DNA from 3 places in the Kribbella endophytica genome. Region 1 is predicted to be linked to each of the others. Evidence: riboswitches for the same ligand, from Rfam matches in the RefSeq annotation. Region 1 holds a riboswitch; each other region holds the start of a gene.
What was found. Region 1 has a riboswitch for glycine ahead of ACYVIO_RS02990 (L-serine ammonia-lyase). Riboswitches for the same ligand answer to the same signal wherever they lie in the genome.
Positions count from the first base shown of each region.

Region 2: another riboswitch for glycine. It lies ahead of gcvP (aminomethyl-transferring glycine dehydrogenase); the one in region 1 lies ahead of ACYVIO_RS02990 (L-serine ammonia-lyase).
Region 3: another riboswitch for glycine. It lies ahead of gcvP (aminomethyl-transferring glycine dehydrogenase); the one in region 1 lies ahead of ACYVIO_RS02990 (L-serine ammonia-lyase).

Region 1 is NZ_BAAGUR010000001.1:618,314-622,524, forward strand. It holds gene ACYVIO_RS02985 (alpha/beta fold hydrolase) at 1-259, shown strand, start outside; gene ACYVIO_RS02990 (L-serine ammonia-lyase) at 221-1,594, opposite strand; glycine riboswitch at 1,673-1,766, opposite strand; gene ACYVIO_RS02995 (hypothetical protein) at 1,904-2,833, shown strand; gene ACYVIO_RS03000 (DUF3817 domain-containing protein) at 2,835-3,167, opposite strand; gene ACYVIO_RS03005 (alpha/beta hydrolase) at 3,268-4,211, shown strand, end outside.
Region 2 is NZ_BAAGUR010000001.1:3,585,001-3,589,211, forward strand. It holds gene ACYVIO_RS17215 (helix-turn-helix transcriptional regulator) at 1-119, shown strand, start outside; gene ACYVIO_RS17220 (mandelate racemase/muconate lactonizing enzyme family protein) at 148-1,200, shown strand; glycine riboswitch at 1,283-1,375, shown strand; glycine riboswitch at 1,376-1,477, shown strand; gene gcvP (aminomethyl-transferring glycine dehydrogenase) at 1,523-4,211, shown strand, end outside.
Region 3 is NZ_BAAGUR010000002.1:1,237,008-1,241,218, forward strand. It holds gene ACYVIO_RS24240 (MerR family transcriptional regulator) at 1-574, shown strand, start outside; gene ACYVIO_RS24245 (dihydrodipicolinate synthase family protein) at 625-1,512, shown strand; glycine riboswitch at 1,528-1,619, shown strand; gene gcvP (aminomethyl-transferring glycine dehydrogenase) at 1,696-4,211, shown strand, end outside.

The DNA of each region.
Region 1 (4,211 bases):
CCTGCTGCGGGTCGACGGCCGCTGGCGTCTCGCGCTCGACAACAAGGCGTTCGGCGTCGGCGCGCCCAACATGGCCCGTCTCGTCCGCGACGCCCAGGCGCACGTCGTACTGGCGCGTGGCGAACTCGACCCGATGAACACCGACACCGAGCTCGCCGCCCTGCACGACCGCGTCGTCACGCTGCCGGGCCTCGGCCACAACGCCCACGTGGAGGACCCGTCAGCACTCGATCACGTTGACGGCCAGGCCGCCTCGTGACGTCTCCTTGTACTTGACCTTCATGTCGGCGCCGGTCTCGCGCATCGTCTTGATCACCTTGTCCAGCGTGACCACGTGCACCCCGTCCCCGTGCATCGCCATCCGGGCCGCGTTGATCGCCTTCACCGAGGCCATCGCGTTCCGCTCGATGCACGGGATCTGGACCAGCCCGCCGACCGGGTCGCAGGTCAGGCCGAGGTTGTGCTCCATCGCGATCTCGGCCGCGTTCTCGACCTGCTCCGGCGTCCCGCCGAGCACCTCGCACAGCCCGGCGGCAGCCATCGAGCAGGCCGACCCGACCTCGCCCTGACAGCCGACCTCGGCGCCGGAGATCGACGCGTTCTCCTTGTAGAGCACGCCGATCGCGGCGGCCGCCAGCAGGAACCGGACCGTGCCGTCCTCGGTCGCCCCCGGGACGAAGCGGCGGTAGTAGTGCAGTACGGCGGGAATGATGCCCGCGGCACCGTTCGTCGGCGCGGTGACGATCCGGCCGCCGGAGGCGTTCTGCTCGTTCACGGCGAGCGCGAACAGGTTCACCCAGTCCATCACCTTGAGCGGGTCGACCGACCACTTGTCGCTGCTCAGCTTCTGGTGCAGGCCGTGCGCGCGGCGCGGGACCTTGAGGCCGCCGGGCAGGACGCCCTCGGTCTCGCAGCCCTCGTCGACGCAGTCCTGCATGACCTGCCAGATGTGCAGCAGGCCCTCGCGGATCTCGGACTCGGTCCGCCAGGCCAGCTCGTTGGCGAGCATCACCTCGCTGATCGGCAGCCCGGACTCGCGGCACCGGTCGAGCAGCTCGGCGCCCGACAGGAACGGGTACTTCAGCGGCGTCCGGTCCGGGACGATCCGGTCACCGGCCGCCGCGTCCTCGTCGACGACGAACCCGCCACCGACCGAGTAGTACGTCCGTTCACGCAGTACGACGCCCTCGGCGTCGCGGGCGACGAAGGTCATCCCGTTCGGGTGGTACGGCAGCGCCTTGCGGCGGTGCATCACCAGCTGGGAGTTCTCGTCGAACGCGATCTCGTGCCCGCCGGCCAGCCGCAGCGTCTTGGCCGCGCGGATCGCCTCGACGCGCCCCTCGACCGAGCGGGTGTCGACGGTCTCGGGGTCCTCGCCCTCGAGTCCGAGCATGACGGCCTTGTTGCTGCCGTGCCCGTGCCCGGTCGCGCCGAGCGAGCCGAACAGCTGCGACTCGACGGCCGTCGTCCGGGTGAGCAGGCCGTCGGCGGCGAGGCCGACGGCGAAGGTCCGGGCCGCGCGCATCGGTCCCACGGTGTGGGAGCTCGACGGGCCGATCCCGATACTGAACAGGTCGAAAACGCTGATCGCCATCTGGAGGTTCCTTCCGGTCGTCGTTGACCGATCGGTGTGCCTCCCCGCTCTGTCAGACGTGCTGTCTTCCAGAGGTGCCTCGCCCGTGCGGTGAGGGTGCCTGAGAGATTCTTGGGGAGAGTTGCTCCTACGGCGCCCGGGTCGGTGCCCGGGTCTCTCCCGCACGGGTTCATGCGGCGTGTGGTGCTGACGGTCGCGACGGTACGGCGGACCCGCGCTCCCCGTCAATCCGGCCGTGCACTCCACAGAGGGAGAGCGTTCCCCCGCACGGGGGATCCCTCGGAAGCACCACCACCACAAGCTGAACACATGACGACGAGCACGCATCCGCACGACCACGCACCGGGCGAGACGACGACGCCGCGGTGGATGCGCTGGGCACCTCTCGTCTCAGCCGGGCACGCGGCGGCGTACGGGCTGGTGCGGTTGTGGTTCGCCACTGGGCACGCACCGGACTGGGAGCTGCCCGGGAGCGACCTGCTGATCTCCTACTGGCTCTCGCTCGCGTTCTGCGTGCTGAGCGCGGCTCTGCTCGTGCTGCCGGTGTCGCGGGTGACCATCGGGCTCACCTGGGCAGCAGCCGCCGGCTGGGTCGCCGTGTGCGGCTTCGCGCTGCTCGACGTCGTCGCCGCCGTACTGCCCGGCCTCGGCATCCCCTTCGACCCACTCGGTCTACTCAGCCGCCTCGGCGGCCTCACTGGCGCGGCACTGCTCGCGGCGACCGCTCTGGCCAGGCAACGACAGCTCGACCCGTCCTGCCTGCGCTGCAGCGGCAGCCGCCGACCGGTGACGTCCACACCCCGCTGGGCCATCGCCGGAGCAGCCGTCGCCGCAGCAGGCTGCCTCATCCGCCTGGCGGCTCAGGCGGTCGTCGGGTTCGGCAGCACGCCGTACGACGCGGGCTCGGCGGTGATCCTCTTCGAGACCGGTTTCCTGCTCGCCGGCCTCCTGCTCCCGCTCCTACTGGTCACCCGCGCCAGCCGGATCTTCCCGCGCTGGATGCTGCTGCTCCCCGGCGGCGGACTCGGCGCCGGCATCACGGCGTACTTCGGCGTCGGACTGCTCCAGATGTTCGCGGCAGTGCTGCAGCACGAGCCGATCTTCGGGGACATCGACCTGCCCGAGGCGTTCTTCTGGGTCGCCGTCCCGGCCTACGTGCTCTGGGGCGCGGGACTGCTCGCCGCGACGTACGGCTACTACCTCCGGACGCGCCGGCCCTGCCGCGGCTGCGGCCGGTGAGTCAGCCGAGGCGGTTGGTGCGGGCTGCCCACAGCTCGAAGAACCAGGTGAACAGCGGCGGGATGCTGGCGGCCAGCGCGAGCAGCGTGGTCGTCCAGGTCCAGCGCAGCGGCTTACGGACGACCGCGACGGTCAGCACGTAGGCGACGAAGATCCCGCCGTGGATCGGCCCGAAGATCTGGACGCCGATCTCGTTGTCCGACAGCACGTACTTGAACAGCATCCCGATCAGCAGCCCGGTCCAGGAGATCGCCTCGGCGATCGCCACCACCCGGAACCAGGTCGCATGCTTCGAACCAGCCGGCGCGTCCACGGCTGCAACAGTCTCGGTCATCAGACCAGTGACCCTAACAACCCCACCCAACCCGCTCCCGGGTTCCCTCCGGGTCGCCACCGGATGCCGCTCAGGGTCGGCGCGGCGAAAGATCGTCCCAATGAAGAGACCCATTGTTTGGTGTGCGGCCGCGGCCGCCGTACTGGCAACGTTGACTGTGCCGGCTGCCGCGGCGCCGTCCGTCGACTGGGCAGCTTGCCAACCCGAGCCCGGCGACACCCCCGAGGACATCGCCCTCCTCCCCGGCTCCGAGTGCGCGACGCTGACCGTGCCGATCGACTGGAACAAGCCAGGCGACGGCACCTTCGAGCTCGCCGTCGCCCGGCGGAAGGCTCAAGGCGAGCGCGTCGGCGTACTGGTGTTCGGCCCCGGCGGGCCAGGCGACTCCGGCGTCGAACGGATCCGCACCGGTATGAGCAGGTTCAGTCAGCAGCTCGAGGACCGCTTCGACGTCGTCAGCTTCGACCCGCGCGGTGTTGCCCGCAGCAACGCGGTGAAGTGCTCGGCCGCACTCCTCGCGCGCCAACCCTCGCCGATCCTCAAGAGCCAGAGCGATTTCGACGCGACCATCAAGTACAACCACGACCTGGCCACGGACTGCCGCAAGAACACAGGCCCGGTCTACGACCACCTCGACACCCTGCAGACCGTGCGCGACGTCGACGCGATCCGCGCTGCCCTGGGTGAGCAACGGATCTCCTTCCACGGCAGCTCGTACGGCACGTTGGTCGGCCAGCAATACGCCCAGCGCTACCCGCAGCGAGTACGCGCGCTGGTGCTCGAGAGCGTCTTCGACCACGGCCGCGCGACGACCGGCGAGTTCCTCGACGAGCAGGCCTGGGCGGGTCAGGACTCGTTCGACGAGTTCGTGAAGTGGTGTACGACGGCAACGACCTGCGCCCTGCACGGCCAGGACATCCACGCCCTCTGGGACCGGCTCCTCGCCCGCGCCGACCGCGGCGAGCTCCCGGATCCGCAGCGCCCGTCGTACCCGATCGCCCCGTTCCAGCTGAGCTTCGTGACGTTCCGGACCTTCTACGGACC
Region 2 (4,211 bases), 3.0 Mb from region 1:
CGCTGTTCTCACTCGGTGCCCTCGGCACCGAATTCCGCGTGGTCGGTCCGCCGGAACTCGCCGTGGCGGCGAAGGATTGGGCCACGAGGTTTGCGCGGGCGGTCAACGCAGCAGACTAGGCAAGGAACCCCACGCTGAGGAGTCCAGATGACGTTGGACCACCACTTCGTCCACCGGGTGGAACACTCGACGATCCAGTCCCGTTATCCGCGGACCATCGGGCGGAACGCCCGGCTCGGGAGCCATGGGAACGGCGGCGTCGACGACGTCGTGATCCTGCACACCGACACGGGCAAGACCGGCTGGGGCCTTGCGGCCGGGCCGATCCCCGAGGATGTGGTCGGGCGGTCGGTGGGCGAGTTGATCGATCCGGCAACGGGAGTCAGGGAGCCCGGCCTGCGCGGGCTCGACTTCGCGTTGCACGACCTGGCGGGACAGATCCTGGATCTGCCGGTGCACGCAATGCTCGGCAGCCAGGGCGCCCGGACGATCCCGATTTACGACGGGGCGATCTACTTCGCGGACCTCGATGATGAGCCCAGCGGAGTGGACGCCGTACTGGCGCACTGCGCGGCCGACGACGCGGCGGGCTATCGCGCGTTCAAGCTGAAGATCGGGCGCGGAAACCGCTGGATGGAACGCGCCGAGGGCGACGCGCGCGACATCGAGGTGACGCGGGCCGTGCGCGCGGCGTACCCGGAGCACGGGATCCTGGTGGACGCCAACGACGGGTACGACTGCGACGGGTTCATCACCTATCTGGAGGCGGTCGCGGACTGTGACCTGTACTGGGTCGAGGAACCGTTCCTCGACGACGCGGCCGATCTGGCGAGGCTCAAGAAGCACCTGCAGGGGACGCAGACCCTGATCGCCGAGGGAGAGTCCGACCCGGACCTCGAGCCCCTCCTGGAGATCGCGGCCAACGGCGACATCGACGTACTGCTGATGGACGTGGTGTCGTTCGGCCTGACCAGCTGGCGCGAGGTGATGCCGCGGATCACCTGCCAGGCGTCGCCGCACGCCTGGGGACTACCGCTCAAGACCCTGTACGCCGCACAGCTGGCCGCGGGCCTCGGCAACGTCCCGACGGTCGAGGGCGTGCCCGGTACGACGGACGGTGTCGACACCAGTGCGTACCGCTGGGAGGACGGCAATCTGACCGTCCCGGACCGCCCCGGATTCGGCCTGACACTGACCTGAGGCCCGTGCGCTGTCAGCACCACCGGCCTTGCGCGCCCGGCCGCGCCCCGCTTAAGGTGCGACCGACAACTGAACACGCTGTTGATCCGCGGCGGGAGAATTCTGCCGCCGTGCAGGTGCCGTAGGAGCAAATCCTCCCCGGGAATCTCTCAGGCCCCCGTACCGCCGCGGTCAGGCAACTCTGGAAAGCAGCCGGACGTCCGGCTCACCGACGGTGCAAGCGAGGCCCGTACGACGGCCGCGCGGAAACTCTCAGGTCCGATACAGAGCGGGGAGGAACCCCGATCTCGTGGCGCGTGCCACCCGGATTCTGGAGTTCCTCATGGCGGGTTCACCCTTCACCGACCGGCACCTCGGCGTGCGCCGGGCGGCCGACGTCGAGCGGATGCTCAAGGACGTCGGGTACGACAGCGTCGACAACCTGGTCGAGATGGCCGTCCCGGCGTCGATCCGGCAGGACAAGCCGCTCGCGCTCGGCGAGGCGCTGAGCGAGGCCGAGGTCCTGGCCGAGCTGCGGCGGATCGCCGCGCTGAACAAGCCGGCCGTCCAGCTGATCGGCCAGGGCTACTACGACACGATCACCCCGCCGGTGATCCGCCGCAACATCCTCGAGGCACCGGCCTGGTACACCGCCTACACGCCGTACCAGCCGGAGATCTCGCAGGGCCGGCTCGAGGCGCTGCTCAACTTCCAGACCATGGTCCAGGACCTGGTCGCGCTGCCGGTCGCGAACGCGTCGCTGCTGGACGAGGCGACCGCGGTCGTCGAGGCCGTCCTGCTGATGCGCCGCTCCAACAAGAACGACGGCAAGACGGTCCTCGACGCTGATTGCCTGCCGCAAACAATCGAGCTGGTCCGGAGCCGGGCCGAGGCGCTCGGTCTCGAGGTCGAGGTCGCCGACCTGTCCCGGGGCCTGCCCGAGGGCGACCTCAACGGTGTCGTCCTCCAGCAGCCCGGTGTCTCCGGCCGCGTCCGGGACCACTCCGCCGTGATCGCGGCCGCGCACGAGCGCAAGGCGATGGTCACCGTCGCCGCCGACCTGCTCGCGCTGACCCTGATCGTCCCGCCCGGCGAGCAGGGCGCGGACATCGCCGTCGGCTCGACGCAGCGCTTCGGCGTCCCGCTCTTCTACGGCGGCCCGCACGCGGCGTACATCGCCGTCCGCAAGAACCTCGAACGATCGTTGCCCGGTCGCCTCGTCGGCGTCTCGAAGGACGACGCAGGCCGTACGGCGTACCGGCTGGCGCTGCAGACCCGCGAGCAGCACATCCGCCGCGAGAAGGCGACGTCGAACATCTGCACCGCGCAGGCCCTGCTCGCCGTCGTGGCCTCGATGTACGCCGTCTACCACGGGCCGGACGGCCTGAAGGCGATCGCGGAGACCGTCCACGGCCATGCCAAGACCCTGGCCGCAGCGCTGTCCAAAGCCGGGTTCGACGTCCTGCACACGAGTTTCTTCGACACGATCACCGTCAGCACCCAAGGCCGTGCCCAGCAGTTCATCGCGAAAGCCGAGGCCGAGGGCATCAACCTGCGACACATCGACGACGACCTGATCGGGATCTCGGTCGACGAGACGACAACGGCCCAGATCGTGCGGGACGTGCTGGGAGTCTTCGGTGCCTCGGGCAACGATGACTTGGAAGGTTTCGAGCTAACGACGCAGCGGACCTCGGAATACCTCCAGCACCCCGTGTTCAACACGCACCGCTCCGAGACCCAGCTCCTGCGCTACGTCCGCAAGCTCTCCGACCGCGATCTCGCGCTGGACCGCACGATGATCCCGCTCGGCTCCTGCACGATGAAGCTCAACGCGACCGCCGAGATGGAGGCGATCTCCTGGCCGGAGTTCGCCTCGATCCACCCGTTCGCACCGGACTCCCAGACGGCGGGCTGGCGTGAGCTGATCGCCGAGCTCGAGGCGAACCTCGCCGAGATCACCGGGTACGACGAAGTCTCGGTCCAGCCGAACGCCGGATCGCAGGGCGAGCTGGCCGGCCTGCTCGCGATCCGCGGCTACCACCTGTCCCGCGGCGACGACCAGCGCACGGTCTGCCTGATCCCGGCGTCCGCGCACGGCACCAACGCGGCGTCCGCCGTACTGGCCGGCATGTCGGTCGCGGTCGTGGCGACGGCCGCCGACGGCAGCATCGACCGCGCCGATCTCGACGCGAAGATCGCCCAGCACCAGGGCTCGATCGCCGCGATCATGATCACCTACCCCTCCACCCACGGCGTGTACGACGCGGACGTGCGCGAGGTGTGCGACGCGGTCCACGCGGCCGGCGGTCAGGTGTACGTCGACGGCGCGAACCTCAACGCGCTGGTCGGTCTGGCCCAGCCCGGCCAGTTCGGCGGCGACGTCTCACACCTGAACCTGCACAAGACGTTCTGCATCCCGCACGGTGGTGGCGGGCCCGGCGTCGGGCCGGTCGCGGTCAAGCAGCACCTTGCGCCGTTCCTGCCCAACGTCTCGGCCGCGCCGTACGGATCGGCCGGCGTACTGCCGATCTCCTGGGCGTACGTGAAACTCATGGGCGCCGAGGGACTCCTGGAAGCGACGCGCTCGGCGCTGCTCGCGGCGAACTACGTCGCCAGCCGGCTCAACGAGTTCTACCCGGTCCTCTACACCGGACCCGGCGGGCTCGTCGCGCACGAGTGCATCCTCGACCTGCGCGCGCTGACCGCGAAGACCGGCGTCACCGCCGAGGACGTGGCCAAGCGCCTGATCGACTACGGCTTCCACGCGCCGACGCTGTCCTTCCCGGTGGCCGGCACGCTGATGGTCGAACCGACCGAGTCCGAGGACCTCGCCGAGCTCGACCGCTTCGTCGACGCGATGATCGCGATCCGCGCCGAGATCGACCAGGTCGCGGCGGGTGACTTCAGCGTCGCCGACAGCCCGCTGCGCAACGCCCCGCACACCGCCGCCGCGGTGATCACCTCGCACTGGGACCGGCCCTACACCCGCGAGCAGGCGGCGTTCCCGCTGCCGTCGCTCACCCAGGACC
Region 3 (4,211 bases), on a different contig from region 1:
GGAGGCACACGCCGACGCGGCTGCCGCAGCGGGGGTGCAGGGCCTGCTCTTCGACGACGACCTGCGCCCGATGCCGGAGGATGTCGGCTTCCGCGGCCCGACGGCCTGCGCGGCCGCGGGCATCACTTACCGTCAGCTCGACTACTGGGCCCGCACCGGCCTGGTGTCGCCGTCGGTCCGCCCGGCCACCGGCTCGGGCACGCAGCGGCTCTACGGCTTCCGCGACGTTCTTCTGCTCAAGGTGATCAAGCGGCTGCTCGACGCCGGCATCTCGCTGCAGCAGATCCGGACCGCGATCGCCCACCTGAGCAAGCGCGGCATCGACGACCTGACCCAGATCACGCTGATGAGTGACGGCGCCTCGGTCTACATGTGCACCTCGCCCGACGAGGTGATCGATCTGCTGGCCGGCGGCCAGGGAGTGTTCGGCATCGCCCTCGGTGGTGTCTGGCGCGAGGTCGAGGGTTCGCTGTCCGAGCTGCCGACCGAGCGCGCCGACGGCAGCGACGACGAGTCCGGCTCGCACGCGAACGACGAGCTCGCCGCTCGCCGCCGCGCCCGGATGACCGGCTGAACCACCCACAGCAAACAGTGCGCCCACTCACCGCGGAGACCTTGCGTGGTGTGTGGGCGACTTTGTTGTTACCCCTCGACGCCGACGACACGATCGACTTCGCCCGCCTCGAGACCCAGCTCGACCACCTGACCAAGGCGGGGCTGGACGGTCTGTACGTGCACGGTACGGCGGGGGAGTTCCAGACCCTGACCGAGGACGAGTACGACCGGATCAACGCCCTCCTCGCCGCGGGCACCGACCTCCCGTTCCAGATCGGAGCGAGCCACCCCTCGGCTCAGCTCCAGCTCGATCGCGTACGACGGGCCGCCGCGCTTCGTCCTTCCGCGATCCAGGTGATCCTGCCCGACTGGCTGCCGCTGAACGCCGGCGAGGCGCTGACATTCCTCGACCGCGTCGCCGAGACGGCGGGCGGCGTACCGCTCGTGCTCTACAACCCGCCGCACGCGAAGACGCAGGTCGGGCCCCGGCAACTCGCCGACCTGGCGCGCGCCGTACCGACGTTGATCGGGCTGAAGAGTGCCGGGGGAGACGCGGAGTGGTTCTCCCGAGCGCGCGACTCCGGCCTGTCGCTCTTCGTCCCCGGTCACTTCCTCGCGAGCATGACGCCGCTCGGCGCGGACGGCAGCTACTCGAACGTCGCCGCGCTCTCGCCGACCGGTTCCGTCAGGTGGTACGAGCTGGTCGAGACCGACCACCAGGCGGCACTCGACGTCGAACGGCGGATCGCGGAGTTCTTCGCCCAGCACATCGCGCCGCTGCAGGCCCGAGGCCTGTCGAACCCCGCGCTCGACAAGTTCCTCGCCGCGGTCGGCGGCTGGGCCGACGCCGGGACGCGCATGCGCTGGCCGATGGCCTTCGCCGATCCGGAACTGGTCGGACCCGCGCGGGTGACCGCGCGGCGGCTGCTGCCGGAACTCGACGAGGGCAACTGGTAACCTCGGGGTTGCCGTACACAGCACTCGGGAGAGTCCCAGGTTCGCCTGGGCGCCGAAGGGGCAATTCCTCCCCGGAACCTCTCAGGCCCATGGACCGGGTGCCGCAGGCGACTCTGAAGCGCGCTCGCCGCGTGACAGAGGGGGAGGCCACCGGCAGACCTGTCAGCAACGGAGCCTCCACTCATGACTGAGCACGACATCTCCCCACAGATTTCGGCGACCTTCGCCGACCGTCACATCGGTCCGCGCGCCGACGAGGTCGCCCGGATGGTGCAGACCCTCGGGTACGCCGACGTCGACGCGCTCGTCGACGCCGCCGTACCGGCCTCGATCCGCTCGACCGAGCCGCTGCGGCTGCCCGAGCCGGCCTCCGAGGTCGACGCGCTGACCGAGCTCCGTCAGCTGGCCGCCCGCAACACCGTGGCCACCTCGATGATCGGCCAGGGCTACTACGGCACGTTCACCCCGTCGGTGATCGTCCGCCGCCTGGTCGAGAACCCGGCCTGGTACACGGCCTACACGCCGTACCAGCCGGAGATCTCCCAGGGCCGGCTCGAGGCGCTGCTGAACTTCCAGACCGCCGTGTCGGACCTGACCGGCCTGCCGACCGCGAACGCGTCGCTGCTCGACGAGGGCACCGCCGCCGCCGAGGCGATGACCCTGGCGCTCCGATCCAACCGCAAGTCCAAGAGCAACCGCTTCCTCGTCGACGCCGACTGCTTCGCGCAGACGATCGCGGTCGTCGAGACCCGCGCCGAGGCGCTCGGCATCGAGGTCGTCGTCGCGGACACCACCGACGGCCTGCCGGACGGCGACTTCTTCGGCTTCCTGGTCCAGTACCCGGGCTCCGGCGGCGTCGTCCGCGACCTCAAGCCGCTGGTCACCGCCGCGCACGAGCGCGAGACGCTGGTGGCCGTCGCCTCCGACCTGCTCGCGCTGACGTTGCTCGAGGCACCGGGTGAGGCCGGCGCCGACATCGTCATCGGCTCGTCGCAGCGCTTCGGCGTACCGCTGTTCTACGGCGGACCGCACGCCGGCTTCATGTCGGTCCGGGCCGGCCTCGAGCGGTCGTTGCCCGGTCGCCTCGTCGGCGTCTCGGTCGACGCCGACGGCGCCCCGGCGTACCGGCTGGCCCTGCAGACCCGTGAGCAGCACATCCGTCGTGAGAAGGCGACCTCCAATATCTGTACGGCGCAGGTCCTGCTCGCCGTCGTCGCGTCGATGTACGCCGTCTACCACGGCCCCGACGGGCTGAAGGCGATCGCCGAGCGCGTCCACACCAACGCCGACAGCCTGGCCGCGTCGCTGCGCGCCGGTGGCGTCGAGGTCGTGCACGAGCAGTTCTTCGACACCGTCCTGGCGCGTGTCCCCGGCCGCGCCGCCGACGTCGTCGACACCGCCCGGCAGAACGGGATCTGGCTGCGTCTCGTCGACGCGGACCACGTCGGCATCTCCTGCGACGAGAAGACCGACGCTGCCGCGCTCGGCCTGGTCTGCAGCTCGTTCGGCGTCCGGTACGACGCATCGCTGGCCGGTGGCAACCTGTCCGAGGCCGTCGTCCGGACGTCGGACTTCCTGACCCACCCGGTCTTCAACACGCACCGGTCCGAGACCGCGATGCTGCGCTACCTGCGCAAGCTGTCCGACTACGACTACGCGCTCGACCGCGGCATGATCCCGCTCGGCTCGTGCACGATGAAGCTGAACGCGACCACCGAGATGGAAGCGGTCACCTGGCCCGAGTTCGCCGACGTGCACCCGTTCGCGCCGATCGAGGACGCGGCCGGGTACGTGAAGCTGATCGGCCAGCTGGAGCGCTGGCTGGCCGAGGTGACCGGCTACGCCAAGGTCTCGATCCAGCCGAACGCCGGGTCGCAGGGCGAGCTCGCGGGCCTGCTGGCGATCCGCGGCTACCACCGGGCCGAGGGAAACGAGGAGCGCAACGTCTGCCTCATCCCGTCGTCGGCGCACGGCACCAACGCCGCCTCCGCGGTGATGGCCGGGATGAAGGTTGTTGTTGTCAAGGGCAACGATGACGGCACCATCGACCTGGACGACCTGCGGGCCAAGGCGACCGAGCACGCGGACAAGCTGGCCGCGATCATGATCACCTACCCGTCCACGCACGGCGTGTACGAGGAGAGCGTGACCGAGGTCTGCCAGATCGTGCACGACCACGGCGGCCAGGTGTACGTCGACGGCGCGAACCTGAACGCCCTGCTCGGCCTGGCCAAGCCGGGCGAGTTCGGCGGCGACGTCTCGCACCTGAACCTGCACAAGACCTTCTGCATCCCGCACGGCGGCGGTGGCCCGGGTGTCGGTCCGGTCGCGGTCGCCGCGCACCTGGCGCCGTACCTGCCGAACCACCCGCTTCTGGGCCAGGCCGGTCCGGACTCCGGCGTCGGCCCGATCTCGGCGGCGCCGTTCGGCTCGGCCGGCGTGCTGGCGATCTCCTGGGCCTACATCCGGATGATGGGCGCGGAGGGTCTGACCTCGGCGACCAAGGCCGCCGTCCTGACCGCGAACTACGTCGCCAAGCGGCTCGAGAACGCGTTCCCGGTGCTCTACACCGGCGAGAACGGCCTGGTTGCGCACGAGTGCATCCTCGACCTGCGGCCGATGACCAAGGAGACCGGCGTCACCGTCGACGACGTCGCGAAGCGGCTGATCGACTACGGCTTCCACGCGCCGACGATGTC